2 regions of the Rhizobium sp. R86522 genome follow, and region 1 is predicted to be linked to the other one. Evidence: riboswitches for the same ligand, from Rfam matches in the RefSeq annotation. Region 1 holds a riboswitch; the other holds the start of a gene.
What was found. A riboswitch is a leader RNA that binds a small molecule or an ion and turns the genes downstream of it on or off. The one in region 1 is predicted to bind thiamine pyrophosphate.
Positions count from the first base shown of each region.

Region 2: another riboswitch for thiamine pyrophosphate. It lies ahead of thiD (bifunctional hydroxymethylpyrimidine kinase/phosphomethylpyrimidine kinase); the one in region 1 lies ahead of thiC (phosphomethylpyrimidine synthase ThiC).

Region 1 covers NZ_JAXHBX010000001.1:4,004,126-4,011,384, reverse strand. The annotation lists gene rpsP (30S ribosomal protein S16) at 34-408, opposite strand; gene SJY08_RS19380 (chorismate mutase) at 473-793, opposite strand; gene ffh (signal recognition particle protein) at 804-2,375, opposite strand; gene SJY08_RS19370 (MBL fold metallo-hydrolase) at 2,684-3,769, shown strand; TPP riboswitch at 3,817-3,946, shown strand; gene thiC (phosphomethylpyrimidine synthase ThiC) at 4,038-5,876, shown strand; gene thiO (glycine oxidase ThiO) at 5,873-6,856, shown strand; gene thiS (sulfur carrier protein ThiS) at 6,853-7,050, shown strand; gene SJY08_RS19350 (thiazole synthase) at 7,052-7,259, shown strand, end outside.
Region 2 covers NZ_JAXHBX010000001.1:3,449,378-3,456,636, reverse strand. The annotation lists gene dut (dUTP diphosphatase) at 1-287, opposite strand, end outside; gene SJY08_RS16705 (peptide chain release factor 3) at 374-1,957, shown strand; gene SJY08_RS16700 (HAD-IA family hydrolase) at 2,004-2,678, opposite strand; TPP riboswitch at 2,804-2,900, shown strand; gene thiD (bifunctional hydroxymethylpyrimidine kinase/phosphomethylpyrimidine kinase) at 2,968-3,783, shown strand; gene SJY08_RS16690 (pirin family protein) at 3,864-4,775, opposite strand; gene SJY08_RS16685 (class II glutamine amidotransferase) at 5,018-5,845, shown strand; gene SJY08_RS16680 (MmcQ/YjbR family DNA-binding protein) at 5,854-6,207, opposite strand; gene coaBC (bifunctional phosphopantothenoylcysteine decarboxylase/phosphopantothenate--cysteine ligase CoaBC) at 6,204-7,259, opposite strand, start outside.

The sequences.
Region 1 (7,259 bases):
ACCCACCGCCCGCTGGAAACGGCTTTATGCCGATTATTCTGCAGCAGCTTCCGAAGCGGCAGCAGCAGCGTCAGCAGCCTTCTGGGCACGCTCGGCAGCGCGCTCCTGAGCCTTCTTGCCCGGCTTTGCCTTGTCCGGGTTGCTGCGGGTCGCGCGCTCGGCGAGACCGGCTTCAGCCATGAAGCGCAGAACGCGGTCGGTCGGCTGGGCGCCCTTGGCTACCCAGGCCTTGATGGCGTCTGCGTCCAGCTCGACGCGCTTTTCGTTGTCCTTGCCGAGCATCGGATTCCAGGAACCGACCTTGTCGAGGAAGCGGCCGTCGCGCGGTGCGCGGGCGTCGGCAACGACGATCTGGTAGTAGGGGCGCTTCTTGGAACCACCGCGGGCGAGACGAATCTTGAGGGACATGTGAATACTCCTTGAGGTTTAGTTCAGGTCGCCGCAGCAAACCCTGTTCTTGTTGAGGCCGCCGTCAGGCGGTCTTTTCGGTTGCACCGCCATGTTCGGCGGCAATGGCTTCATGATGCCGGATGACTTCCTTGATGATGAAGTTCAGGAACTTCTCGGCGAAATCCGGGTCCAGATTGGCATCCTGAGCCAGACGGCGCAGGCGGGTAATCTGGTATTCCTCGCGCGCCGGATCGGCGGGCGGCAATTCGTGTGTGGCCTTCAGCACGCCGACGGCCTTGGTGCAGCGGAAGCGTTCCGCCAGCATGTGGACCAGCGCCGCATCGATATTGTCGATCGACTGGCGATAGCCGGAAAGCTGTTCCTTGACGGACGGATCAATCATCGGCGCCCTCTCACTTCTTCTTCGGCAGGCCTGGAAGGCCCGGGAAACCGCCACCGCCGAGGCCGGGAAGCTTCGGACCCCCAAGACCCGGCAGGCCACCAGCACCAAGACCGGGCAAGCTGCCAGGCTTCATGCCGGCCGCTTCCGCCTGCTTGGCAAGCGCCTCGAGCTGCTTCGGATCCATCTTCGACAGATCCGGCATGCCCATGCCGCCACCCATGCCGCCGAGGCCCATCTTCGAAGCGAGACCACCCATCATCTGCTTCATCATGCCGCCGCCCTTCTTGCCGCCCATGGCTTTCATCATGTCGGCCATCTGGCGATGCATCTTGAGCAGTTTATTGATGTCGGAGGCATCGGTGCCGGAGCCGGCTGCGATGCGCTTCTTCCGGGAATGTTTCAGAACGTCGGGATTGGCGCGCTCAGCCTTGGTCATCGAGGAGATGATGGCGAGCTGGCGCTTGAAGACCTTGTCATCGAGGCCGGCGGCCGAGATCTTGTCCTTCATGCCGGCCATGCCCGGCATCATGCCCATGATCCCGCCCATGCCGCCCATGGCCTGCATCTGCTTGATCTGCTCGGCGAGGTCGTTGAGGTCGAACTTGCCCTTGGCCATTTTCTCGGCCATGGCGCGGGCTTTGTCCGCGTCGATGTTCTCGGCAGCCTTCTCGACCAGCGAGACGATGTCGCCCATGCCAAGGATGCGGTCGGCGATACGGCGGGGATGGAACTCGTCGAGCTCCGTCATCTTCTCGCCGACACCGATCAGCTTGATCGGCTTGCCGGTGACGGCGCGCATCGAGAGCGCCGCACCGCCGCGGCCATCGCCGTCCATGCGGGTTAGAACGAGGCCGGTGATCCCGACGCGTTCATCAAAATTGCGGGCGAGATTGACGGCGTCCTGACCGGTCAGCGAGTCGGCAACCAGCAGGATTTCATGCGGCTTGGCGCGAGACTTGATCTCGGCCATTTCCATCATCAGCGGCTCGTCGATATGCGTACGGCCGGCGGTGTCGAGGATGACCACGTCATGGCCGCCGAGCTTCGCGGCCTGGACGGCGCGGCTCGCGATATCGGTCGGCGACTGGCCGGCGATAACAGGCAGGGTATCGATGCCGGTCTGCACGCCGAGCTGACGCAGCTGTTCCTGGGCGGCCGGACGACGCGTGTCGAGCGAGGCCATCAGGACCTTCTTCTTGTCACGATCCGTCAGCCGCTTGGCGATCTTGCCCGATGTCGTCGTCTTACCCGAGCCCTGCAGACCGACCATCATGATGACAACGGGAGCTGCGGCATTGAGGTCGATCGACACACCTTCGGTGCCAAGCATCTCGACCAGCTCGTCATGGACGATCTTGACGACCATCTGCCCGGGCTTGATCGACTTCAGGACCGAGGCGCCAACAGCCTTTTCACGAACCTTGTCGGTGAAGGCGCGGACCACCTCGAGAGCAACATCGGCCTCAAGAAGGGCACGACGGACCTCGCGCAGAGCAGCCGAGACATCCGCCTCGGACAGTGCGCCACGGCCGGTCAGTCCATTCAGAATGGAGCCAAGACGGTCCTGGAGGTTCTCAAACATCGGCTCTTCCTTGCATGGTTCGGGGAACCCCAAACCTCGGTCTTCTCCGCGCGGAAAACAAGACGCAAAGCCAAAAAGCACCCGAGGGCGCAACGCGCTGTCGGGTGTTGACCTCCGGGATCTCTTTATACCTGTTCGGGTCCCGGTCGGCGGCTCGGAGTGCTCGTCTCTTCGCAGATTGTGGCGGATAAACAGGAAAACGGTCGGGAAGTCAAGCAAAGCCCCGATTTTTCGGGAGATCCGCTGCATCCAGCAATCTGCGGCAGCGCTATTGCCGTAGAATTGACAAAACCACATATGGGTAAGCCATGAACAGACGCAGCTTTCTCAAATGGTCGGGCTTCGGCCTCGTTGCCGCAACACTCGGAGGTCTCGGCTTGCGCGAGGCACATGCGGGCAACCGCTATTATTCCGGTCCGATCTCCGACCATTTCGACGGCAAGGTGTTCTTCAACCCGGGCGGCGAAGAGCCGCGTGGCTTCTCCGATCTGCTCCGCTGGCAGTTCGGCGGCGGCAAGATCGAGTGGCCAAGACCGGCCCAGGCTGCCGATGTCGTAACGGCGAAGCCGGAATCCCGTGTCGAAGGCAGACGGCTCGTCGTCACCATGGTCGGCCACGCGACGCTTCTCATCCAGACGGCCGGCTTGAACATCCTGACCGACCCGGTCTGGTCGGAACGCGCAAGCCCCGTCTCCTTTGCCGGACCGAAGCGCAACAATCCGCCGGGCGTCACCTTCGACGACTTGCCAAAGATCGACATCGTGATCGTCACCCACAATCACTACGACCATCTCGACACTGCAACGCTGAGGCGCCTCTTCAGACGGGACAATCCGCGCATCGTCACCCCCCTCGGCAACGACACCATCATGCGCGACGACATGCCGGGCATGGTGGCTGATGTCATGGATTGGGGTGACCGGGTCGAGATCGGTAAGGGCGTGGCCATCCATTGCGAGCCCTGCCATCACTGGTCGGCACGCGGTATGGGCGACCGGCGCATGGCGCTCTGGGCTGCCTTCGTCATCGAGACGCCAGGCGGCAAGATCTATTACATCGGCGATACCGGCTATGCCGAAGGAAAGCATTATCGCGAAGTCCGTGAAAAGCATGGCGACATCAGGATCGCCATCATGCCGATCGGGGCCTACGAGCCGCGCTGGTTCATGAAGGCACAGCACCAGAACCCGGAAGAAGCGATCGAAGGCTTTCGCTTGAGCGGCGCGGCCTTCGGCATAGGCCACCATTTCGGCACGTTCCAGCTGACCAATGAAGGCATCGACGATCCGCCGAAGGCACTGGGCGTGGCCATGTCTGCGGCCGGCATTGGCAATGAGCGCTTCAAGGGATTGCGCCCCGGCCAGCAGTTCGAGGTGCCTCGTGCCGGCGCCTGAGGCTCACCTTCCGCGTTGACAGACCGGCCGCTTTTGGCCAGACTTAATGCATTCACCAGGGGTGTCCCGACAAGGGGCTGAGATTTCGCTACGCCAACCGCAAGGGACAAGCAGCGCGGTGACCCGTTGAACCTGATCCAGTTCATACTGGCGTAGGGACGGTGCGAGCGCTGCAAAACGACGATTCGAAAACCCGAATCCCGTGGCGTCTTTCCATCATTCCGGCTGACATGACTGGGTCTCCAACCTGAACACTTGGAGCTCCATGATGAACATTGCCCCGCATTTCGACAGGCCCGACGTCACCACCGGGCCACTCCCTGCCTCAACCAAGATCTTCCTGCCCGGAAATATCCATCCGGACATTCGCGTACCCCTGCGCCAGATCGCGCTGCACCCGACCTCCGGCGAACCGCCGGTCAATGTCTACGATGCATCGGGACCCTATACCGATCCGCAAGCCACTATCGCCATCGATCAAGGCCTCTCGCGGCACCGGACGGCCTGGGTCGAGGCTCGCGGCGATGTCGAGGCCTATGACGGCCGCGCGATCAAGCCCGAAGACAACGGCTTCGTCTCTGCCGACAAGATGACCCCGGTGTTTCCCGTGAAACATCAACCCCTTCGCGCAACGGGCGGCAAGGCCGTCACACAGCTCGCCTATGCCCGCGCCGGCATCATCACGCCGGAAATGGAATTTGTCGCGATCCGAGAAAACCTCGGCCGCAAGGCAGCGAAGGAAGCGCTTGTCCGTGACGGTGAAAGCTTCGGCGCCGCTATCCCGGATCACGTCACGCCGGAATTCGTCCGCCAGGAGATCGCCTCAGGGAGGGCCATCATCCCCGCCAACATCAACCATCCCGAACTCGAACCGATGATCATCGGCCGGAATTTCCTGGTGAAGATCAACGCCAATATCGGCAATTCCGCCGTCACCTCTTCCATGGCCGAGGAAGTCGAGAAGATGGTCTGGGCGATCCGCTGGGGGGCCGATACGGTCATGGATCTCTCGACCGGCCGCAACATTCACAACATCCGCGACTGGATCATCCGCAATTCGCCCGTCCCGATCGGCACCGTGCCGCTCTACCAGGCACTGGAAAAGGTCGGCGGCATTGCCGAGGACCTGACCTGGGAGGTCTATCGCGACACGCTGATCGAGCAGGCCGAACAGGGCGTCGACTATTTCACCATCCATGCCGGCGTGCGGCTGCATTACATCCCGCTCACCGTCAACCGCGTGACCGGCATCGTATCGCGCGGCGGTTCGATCATGGCCAAGTGGTGTCTGCATCATCACAAGGAGAGCTTCCTCTACGAGCATTTCGAGGAAATCTGCGACATCTGCCGCGCTTACGATGTCTCCTTTTCGCTGGGCGATGGCTTGCGTCCGGGCTCGATTGCCGATGCCAATGATGCCGCCCAGTTTGCCGAACTCGAAACGCTGGGTGAGCTGACGCAGATCGCTTGGGGCAAGGATTGCCAGGTGATGATCGAAGGGCCCGGCCATGTTCCGATGCACAAGATCAAGGAAAACATGGACAAGCAGCTGAAGACCTGCGGCGAGGCGCCCTTCTATACGCTGGGACCGCTGACGACGGATATCGCGCCCGGTTACGACCACATCACCTCCGGCATCGGGGCGGCGATGATCGGCTGGTTCGGTACGGCCATGCTCTGCTACGTCACGCCGAAGGAGCATCTGGGTCTGCCCGACCGCAATGACGTGAAAATCGGCGTCATCACCTACAAGATCGCCGCCCATGCCGCCGATCTCGCCAAGGGGCATCCGGCAGCACAGCTGCGCGACGATGCGCTTTCCCGTGCCCGCTTCGAATTCCGTTGGGAAGATCAGTTCAACCTGTCACTCGACCCGGAAACGGCAAGATCCATGCACGACGAGACGCTTCCGAAAGAGGCGCACAAGGTGGCGCATTTCTGCTCGATGTGCGGGCCGAAATTCTGCTCGATGCGCATCTCGCATGACATCCGCGCCGAGGCGCAGAAGGAGGGCCTGACCGCCATGGCGGAGAAATACCGCGCCGGCGGCGATCTCTACATGACAGCGGACGAGATCGAAGCACTCGAAACGGGGGAGCGGTCATGACCGTTCTGGTGAAAGGCGCCGGTGTTGCAGGGCTGGCGACGGCGCTGGAACTGGCACGCAGGGGTATCTCTGTCGAGGTCGTGGAGCGCCGGGCCGATATCGGGCTTGGCGCCTCCCATTGGGCGGGCGGCATGCTCGCCCCCTATTGCGAGCGAGAGGCGGCGGAAGAGATCGTGCTGACATCAGGCCTTTCCGCTGCCGACTGGTGGGACGAGGCCGTGCCCGGTCTCGTCCAGCGCCGGGGCACGCTCGTGCTGGCCAATCCGCGCGATCTTGCCGATCTCAAGCGCTTTGCGGCCCGCACGCGCGGCCATCGCTGGCTGGGCGAGGAAGAGATCGCCGACCTTGAGCCGGATCTGGCTGGGCGTTTCGGCAGCGGCCTGTTCTTTTCAGAGGAGACCCATCTCGATCCCCGCAAAGCCTTGCGGGGTCTTTATCGGGCGGCGCGGCAGCTCGGTGTCTCCTTCCGCTTCGGGGAGGAGGCCGGTGATACGGGAGACTATGCGAGCGTCGTGGATTGCCGGGGACCACAGGCGATCGGTGAGATCGACGGATTGCGCGGTGTGCGCGGCGAGATGCTCTATCTCGAGACGGGTGACGTCACCCTCTCCCGTCCCGTGCGTCTGCTGCATCCCCGCCACCCCCTCTACATAGTACCGCGCGGCAACGGGCTTTTCATGCTGGGCGCGACCATGATTGAGACTGACGATGACGGACCGATCACGGCGCGCTCGATGATGGAGCTGCTGAACACCGCCTATGCGCTGCACCCGGCCTTTGCCGAGGCGCGCATCGTGGAAACCGGCACCGGCATCCGCCCGGCTTTCCCGGACAATGTGCCACGCCTCATCAAAACCTCAGACGGCCTGGCAGTGGCCGGCATGCACCGCCACGGCTTTCTGCTCGCGCCGGCACTGGCGCGTGAGGCGGCGGACAGGCTCACGACCACAAACGCATCTGAGAGAAGGAGGAGCGCATGAAGCTCACCGTCAACGGAGAAGCTCTGGAGCTCGATGCCGGCAACCTCGCCGATCTCCTCGCCAAGCTCGACTACGAGGGCGACTGGCTGGCAACCGCCGTCAATGGCGACCTGGTTCATCGCGAGGAGCGCGCCGCCCATCCCTTGAAGGAGGGCGACCGGATCGAGATCCTTTCGCCCATGCAGGGAGGTTGACATGGCCCTCGAACTCTATGGCAAGACCGTCTCGTCGCGCCTGCTGCTCGGCACCGCGCGCTACCCCTCGCCCGCGATCCTTGCGGAAGCAGTGCGGCGGTCGAAGACCGAGATCGTCACCGTTTCGCTGCGCCGGGAAACCGCAGGCGGCAAGGCGGGCGGGGCCTTCTTCCAGCTGATCCGCGATCTCGGCGTTCGGGTTCTGCCCA
Region 2 (7,259 bases), 550 kb from region 1:
ATGGTGCCGGGTGTGTTGAGGCATGTCACACCGTTCTTGAAGGCGAGACCCGAGCGTGGGCGGATCTGGGCTTCGAAACCTTCAGGGATTTCCATGATGAAGCCGGTGGGCACCAGCGCCCGCGCGCCCGGGGCAAGCATCAGCGACTCTCCATCGGACACCGCTGCCCTCAGATCCATTCCCGCCGCTCCTGCCGTTTCATAGGCGGGCAGATCAAGCCCTTGCCCATGCGGCAGACGCTTGAGGTTGAGCACGGGGCCGAGGATGTCGGTGCGGATGGCAGCCATGGCGAGATTCCTTTGTTTGTCGCGCTCAATTGCATATTGGCCGTCGAAACGCTAGATAACCGCCCGACCAGAAGGACTCCTGAGATATGGCTGAAACGCTCGCCGAGGCGGTCTCCCGCCGCCGCACCTTTGCTATTATCGCGCACCCGGATGCGGGTAAGACGACGCTGACCGAAAAGCTGCTGTTGTTCGGCGGCGCCATTCAGCTTGCCGGTGAAGTCAAGGCGAAGAAGGATCGCATCCAGACCCGGTCGGACTGGATGAAGATCGAACGCGAGCGCGGCATTTCGGTCGTGACCTCGGTCATGACCTTCGAATATGAAGGCCATGTCTTCAACATTCTCGATACGCCTGGCCACGAAGACTTCGCCGACGACACCTATCGCACGCTGACGGCAGTCGACGCCGCCGTCATGGTCATCGACGCCGCCAAGGGTATCGAGCCGCGGACCTTGAAGCTGTTCGAGGTCTGCCGCATGCGCGACATTCCGATCATCACCTTCATCAACAAGATGGACCGCGAAAGCCGCGACCCCTTCGAGATCCTCGACGAGGTCGAAGAGAAGCTGGCGCTGGACACGGCACCGATCACCTGGCCCGTCGGCCGTTCCAAGACCTTCTGCGGCTCCTATAATCTGGCCAACAACACCTATCGGGGCGGCGATGCCCAGGTCGAGCCGCTCAAGGTCAACGGTCCGCAGAGCGTGGCGGAGAACCTGCCCGAAAACGAGCGCCAGACCTTCATCGACGAGCTCGAACTTGCCCGCGAAGCCTGCCGGCCCTTCGATCGCCAGAGCTTCCTCGAAGGCCACATGACGCCAGTCTTCTTCGGCTCGGCACTGCGCAACTTCGGTGTCCGCGACCTCATTAATGCGCTGGGTGCCTATGCGCCCCCGCCGCGCGACCAGGTGGCTGACACCCGCACGGTGCATGCCGCCGAAGACAAGATGACCGCCTTCGTTTTCAAGATCCAGGCCAACATGGACCCGAACCACCGCGACCGCATCGCTTTTGCCCGCATCTGCTCCGGCAAGCTCGAGCGCGGCATGAAGGCGCGCCTGGCCCGCACCGGCAAGCAGATGGGCCTGACGGCGCCGCAGTTCTTCTTCGCCTCGCAGCGTCAGCTGGCGGATACGGCCTATGCCGGTGACGTCGTCGGCATCCCGAACCACGGCACGCTGCGAATCGGCGACACGCTGACCGAAGGCGAAAACCTCGTCTTCCAGGGCGTGCCGAACTTCTCGCCGGAAATCCTGCGCCGTGTGCGTCTGGAAGATGCGATGAAGGCGAAGAAGCTGAAGGAAGCCCTGCAGCAGATGGCGGAAGAGGGCGTCGTGCAGCTCTTCTCGCCCGAAGACGGCTCGCCGGCCATCGTCGGCGTCGTCGGTGCACTGCAGCTCGACGTCCTGAAGGAGCGACTGCAGGGCGAATACGGCCTGCCGGTGTCCTTCGAAATGTCGCGCTTCTCCGTCTGCCGCTGGATCTCGGCCGAGAATAAGGACGATCTGGAAAAGTTCATGACCCAGCGCCGTGGCGATATCTGCCGGGATCTCGACGGCGACCCGGTCTTCATGGCGCAGGACCAGTTCTCGCTGCGCTACGAGTCCGAACGTTACCCCGCGATAAAGATGGTCGCCATCAAGGAGTATCACGTCGCCAAGGCGGCGTGAGTTTGGTCGAGGGCGGTGACGGAATTCCCGTCGCCGCCGGGTCGGCTTATTCTGCCGCCTTGATCCTCAGTCCCCGGGACGCGTCGAACTCCACCCTAAGTTTCTCATAACTCGCAATCGTCGGATGGGACGTCTCCAGCGGATGCGCGTGCGTCGCCGTGATCACGGCGACATCTGCCCCTGCCGCTTCTCCGGCTCTGACGCCTGCCAGCACATCCTCAAACACCAGGCAGCGCGATGCAGCGAAACCGAGCCGCTCTGCACCGAGCCGGTAGCCGGCCGGATCAGGCTTGCCGATCTTCACGTCTTCCGCCGTCACGATCTGCAGCGGCTGTGGCAGGCCGGCGGCCCCGATACGGGCGCGGGCAAGGGCTGATGGAGCCGAGGTCACGATCGCCCAGCGTTCGGCGGGCAAGCTTTTCAGAAAGTCGATGGCGCCGGGGATCGGCGTGATACCGTCGAGATCCTCGATCTCGCCGCGCTCCACCTCGAGCGCTTCCTTCACCACATCGATGCCGGGCAGGTTCAGGGCGCGGATGGTGTCGATCCCGCGCTTGCCATGCATGGTCGGCAGGAAGGTTTCGAGATCCAGACCGTGCTTCAGTGCCCAGAGGCTCCAGACGCGCTCGGCAGCGGCGATCGAATTGAGCAGCGTTCCGTCCATGTCGAAGAGAAAGCCATCATAGGAGCGGTCGAAAAGGCGGTCTGGCGCGTGATGCAAGGCAATCTCCTCGGGTCGGTTGGATATCCCGGCCTCCCTAGCGGCTCTGGTCCTCCGCTGCAAACGCTGAATGGGAATGACGAGAGACCCAGGTGACAGGAACGATGCTGTGGCATAGTCTGGCGCCTGAGAGACAGGGGCGTCTGGCGCAAGCCGGGCTGAGAAGCACCCTTTGAACCTGAACCAGATCATGCTGGCGGAGGGAGTCGCTCGGGTGTCGCGCCAGATATATCCGCGCTGTGCCCGCTGCGTCTCCGCCGCCTTGGGAGACGCAGACATGAGATCATCCATCATCCGCAACGTGCTGACCATCGCCGGCTCCGACCCTTCCGGTGGGGCGGGCATCCAGGCCGATCTCAAGGCCTTTTCGGCCCGCGGTTGCTACGGAATGGCGGTCGTCACGGCTCTGACGGCGCAGAACACGACGGGCGTCTCGGCCGTCGTGCCGCTCGATCCCGGTTTTGTCGCCGAGCAGATCCGCATGGTCTTTGCCGATGTCAGGGTCGATGCGGTGAAGATCGGCATGATCGCCAATGCTGGCATTGCCTCGGCCGTCGCCGAAGCACTGAAAGCCTATCGCGGCATCCCTGTTGTTCTCGATCCCGTCATGATCGCTAAGGGCGGTGCATCGCTGCTTGATCCGGATGCGGTCGCGGCCTTGACGGAGGACTTGTTGCCGCTCGCGACGCTCCTGACGCCGAACCTGCCGGAGGCTGCAGCCCTGCTCGGTGATCCCGAGGCTTTCGACCGCCGCATCATGGAATCCCGGGCCATCAGGCTGACAGCACTCGGACCCCGGGCAGTGTTGCTCAAGGGTGGCCATCTGGCAGGTCCGGAAAGCCCGGATGTGCTGGTTGCGGATGGCCAGGTGACCTGGTTCGAGGCGGAACGGATCCTAACGCGCAATACGCATGGCACTGGCTGTTCTCTGTCGAGCGCGCTCGCTGCCGAATTGGCAAAGGGGCTGGAGCCACAGGAGGCCGTGCGTGTTGCCAAGGCCTGGCTGGCGGAGGCTGTTCGGCGTTCCGATGCGCTGACCGTTGGTTCAGGACATGGGCCGGTGCATCATTTCCACGCGCTCTGGCCGGCGCCTGCACAGACTTGATCTCTGAGGCGGTGTATGCAGACAAAAAAGAAAACCCGGCGCTGGAGACGCCGGGTGGAAGTGAACTTGACTGCGTGGGGTTAATGATCGGCCTTGATAAAGGTTCCGTTCTGCAGCTCCTTCATCGCCTGCATAAGTTCTTCCCGCGTGTTCATGACGATCGGACCATGCCAGGCGACCGGCTCCTTGATCGGCTTGCCTGTGACCAGCAGGAAGCGGATGCCCTGTTCGCCGGCCTGAACGGTGATCTCGTCGCCGGTGTCGAAAACGACAAGCGTCCGGTTGCCGGAGAGGTCGCGGATATTCAGCTCCTCGCCCATGTATTCCTTCTCGACCTTGACGCCGAAGGGCTTCGACGCATCCCGGAACGAGCCGGAGCCTGCAAAAATATAGGCGAATGCCGAGCGATAGGTGTCGACCGGGAAGGTCTTGCGCTTGCCCGGCGGCACGGAGATGTCGAGATAGACGGGTTCAGCGGCGATGCCGTCTACCGGGCCGCTCTTGCCCCAGAAGTCGCCACAGATGACGCGAACCGACGTGCCGTCATCATCGATGACCACAGGGATCTCAGGTGATTTGATGTCCTGATAGCGCGGCTTGGTCATCTTCAGCGACGAGGGCAGGTTGGCCCAGAGCTGGAAGCCGTGCATGCGGCCGGCGAAATCGCCCTTCGGCATTTCCTGATGCAGGATGCCGCTGCCGGCGGTCATCCATTGCAGGTCGCCCGCGCCTAGCATGCCCTGATTGCCCAGGCTGTCGCCATGCTCGACGGTGCCGGCCAGCACATAGGTGATCGTCTCGATGCCGCGATGCGGATGCCAAGGGAACCCGCGGAGGTAGTCCATCGGCTCGTCGTTGCGGAAGTCGTCCATCATCAGGAAGGGGTCGGTCATCGAGGGATCGCCGAAGCCGAAGACGCGGTGCAGCTTGACGCCGGCGCCTTCCATGGTCGGCGTGGCGCGGCTCTCATGCTTGACAGGGCGAATGGACATTGGCGGACCTCCTCGGGGAACGGGCTCGTTGCTTGGGAAGCAATATAGGCGAGAGAACCATGGCACGCAGGCCTGCCGGGCAGAACGCAGTGTTCACTTTTGTGCCAGTCGACAGCAGGAAGAATGTTGCACTGCCCGACAAAATTTTGTCATGAAGGATGCGATGTTTGCAAATCATTAGTCTATCGGGCGAAGACTACCGAAGATTTGCAGTCGGTCGATGGACCTGGGGCAGAATTCATATGTGTCGTTGGGCAGCTTACCGTGGTGTTCCGATCTTCCTCGAGGAGCTGGTGACCTCGCCTGCGCATTCCCTTATCGAGCAATCGCATTGCGCAACCCGCGCCAAGACCGCCACCAACGGCGATGGCTTCGGTCTCGCCTGGTATGGTGACCGCCCCGAGCCGGGCCGCTTCCGGGATGTGCTGCCGGCCTGGTCCGACTGCAATCTGAAGAGCCTCGCAAGCCAGATTCGCTCGCCGCTGTTTCTCGCGCATGTCCGCGCTGCAACCCATGGCGCCACCCGCCGCGACAACTGCCATCCCTTCGTCCAGGGGAACTGGTCCTTCATGCACAACGGCCAGATCGACAATTTCGATCGCATCCGCCGGCCGATGGAAGGCATGCTGGACGATGAGCATTTCCATGCCCGTGTTGGCACGACCGACAGCGAACTGCTCTTCCTGCTGGCCCTTCAGTTCGGATTGCGTGAGCGCCCTATCGCGGCCATGAGCGAGGCCGTCGGCTTCGTCGAGCAGATCAGCTTGCATCTGACCGGCACCGCCCGCATCCGCATGACGGCTGCCTTTTCCGATGGCAAGACGCTCTATGCCGTGCGCTACTCGACGGACGAATATGCTCCAACGTTGTTTGCAGCGCCCATGGGGCCGAAGGGCAGCTTCTGTCTCGTGTCGGAGCCGCTGAACGACGAGACGGATACCTGGGTGGAAATTCCCGCAGGCAGTGCCGTGATCCTCAGCGAAAACGGTCTGGATGCCGCCGAGTTCAAGCCTGACGTCGAGCGCACACGGGTCGAGCAGATCCGTCAGCCGGCGATGGCTGCGGTCTGATCACAGCTTTACTCGACGATGCCGAGTTCGGCGCGCAGCTTGCGGGTCAGCGACGCACTGACCGTGCGATAGGAGCGGGTGAGATATTCCATAAGGTCGGCTTCGCCGAGCTCGCTGTCCGGTTCGACGCTGACCCATTTGCGCTTGGCGAAATAGGGCGCCTGCGACACGCCTCTGAGCGATGTCAGGATCTCGAAGCTTTCTTCGCTGACCTTGAACGTCAACCGGCTTTCACTGTTGGTGAGCAGCGCAAAGACCTTGTCTCCGACCTTGGCGACACGGCTGTCCCATTGGTCGACTTGCGTGGTGCCGGCGAAACCTTGGACAAAGGCGTCGAAGCCGGATTGCGTAAAAAGGCTCATGCGCCGGTCCCGCCGATCTGGGTCGCGATCCAGAGTGCCAGCCGTTCCGCCACTTCGTCCTTGGAAAGGTCCGGCCAGGCCTCGACCCCGTCGCGGGAAATCAGCTTCACCCGGTTGCGATCGCCCCCCATGATGCCGGTCTCGGGCGAGACATCATTGGCGACGATCAGGTCGGCGCCCTTGCGCTCAAGCTTGGAGCGGCCGTTTTCCTCGACATTCTGGGTCTCTGCGGCAAAGCCGACAACGAGCCGTGGGCGCTGAGGATGATGGCCGACGGTCTTGAGGATGTCAGGGTTTTCCGTGAGTTCGAGCGGCGGCGGCGCCTCGCCGGGCTGCTTCTTGATCTTCTGCTCCGCCGAGGACGCAACACGCCAGTCGGCGACGGCGGCAACCATGACCGCGATGTCGGCCGGAAGCGCCGAGAGCACGGCATCGCGCATCTCCTCGGCCCGCTCCACATGCTGGGTGCGAACGCCCACGGGATCGGCAATGGTCACGGGGCCGGAGACCAGGGTAACCTCGGCGCCCAGGCGGGCAAGGGCTGCCGCAATCGCGTGGCCCTGCTTGCCCGAGGAGCGATTGGCGATGTAGCGCACGGGATCGATCGGTTCATGCGTCGGGCCCGAGGTCACGACGGCTGTCATGCCCGCAAGCGGTTTCGGACCCGAGAGCAGGTCTTCGACACGGTCCGCGATGTCGATCGGCTCGGCCATACGACCGCGCCCGCGCTCGCCGCTTTCCGCCATCTCGCCTTCCATCGGGCCGATGGCCTTGATGCCGTCACGTTGCAGTGTGGCGTAGTTCCGCTGTGTTGCCGGATGCGCCCACATCTTCGGGTTCATGGCAGGCGCAATCAGCACAGGACGGTCGGTCGCAAGCAGCACTGTGGATGCAAGATCATCCGCAAGCCCGTTCGCCATCTTCGCCATCAGGTCGGCGGTCGCGGGTGCGACAAGCACGAGATCGCATTCGCGCGCAAGCCGGATATGACCGACATCCTGCTCGTCCTCGCGGGAGAAGAGTTCGGTATAGACATGGGAGGCCGACAGCGC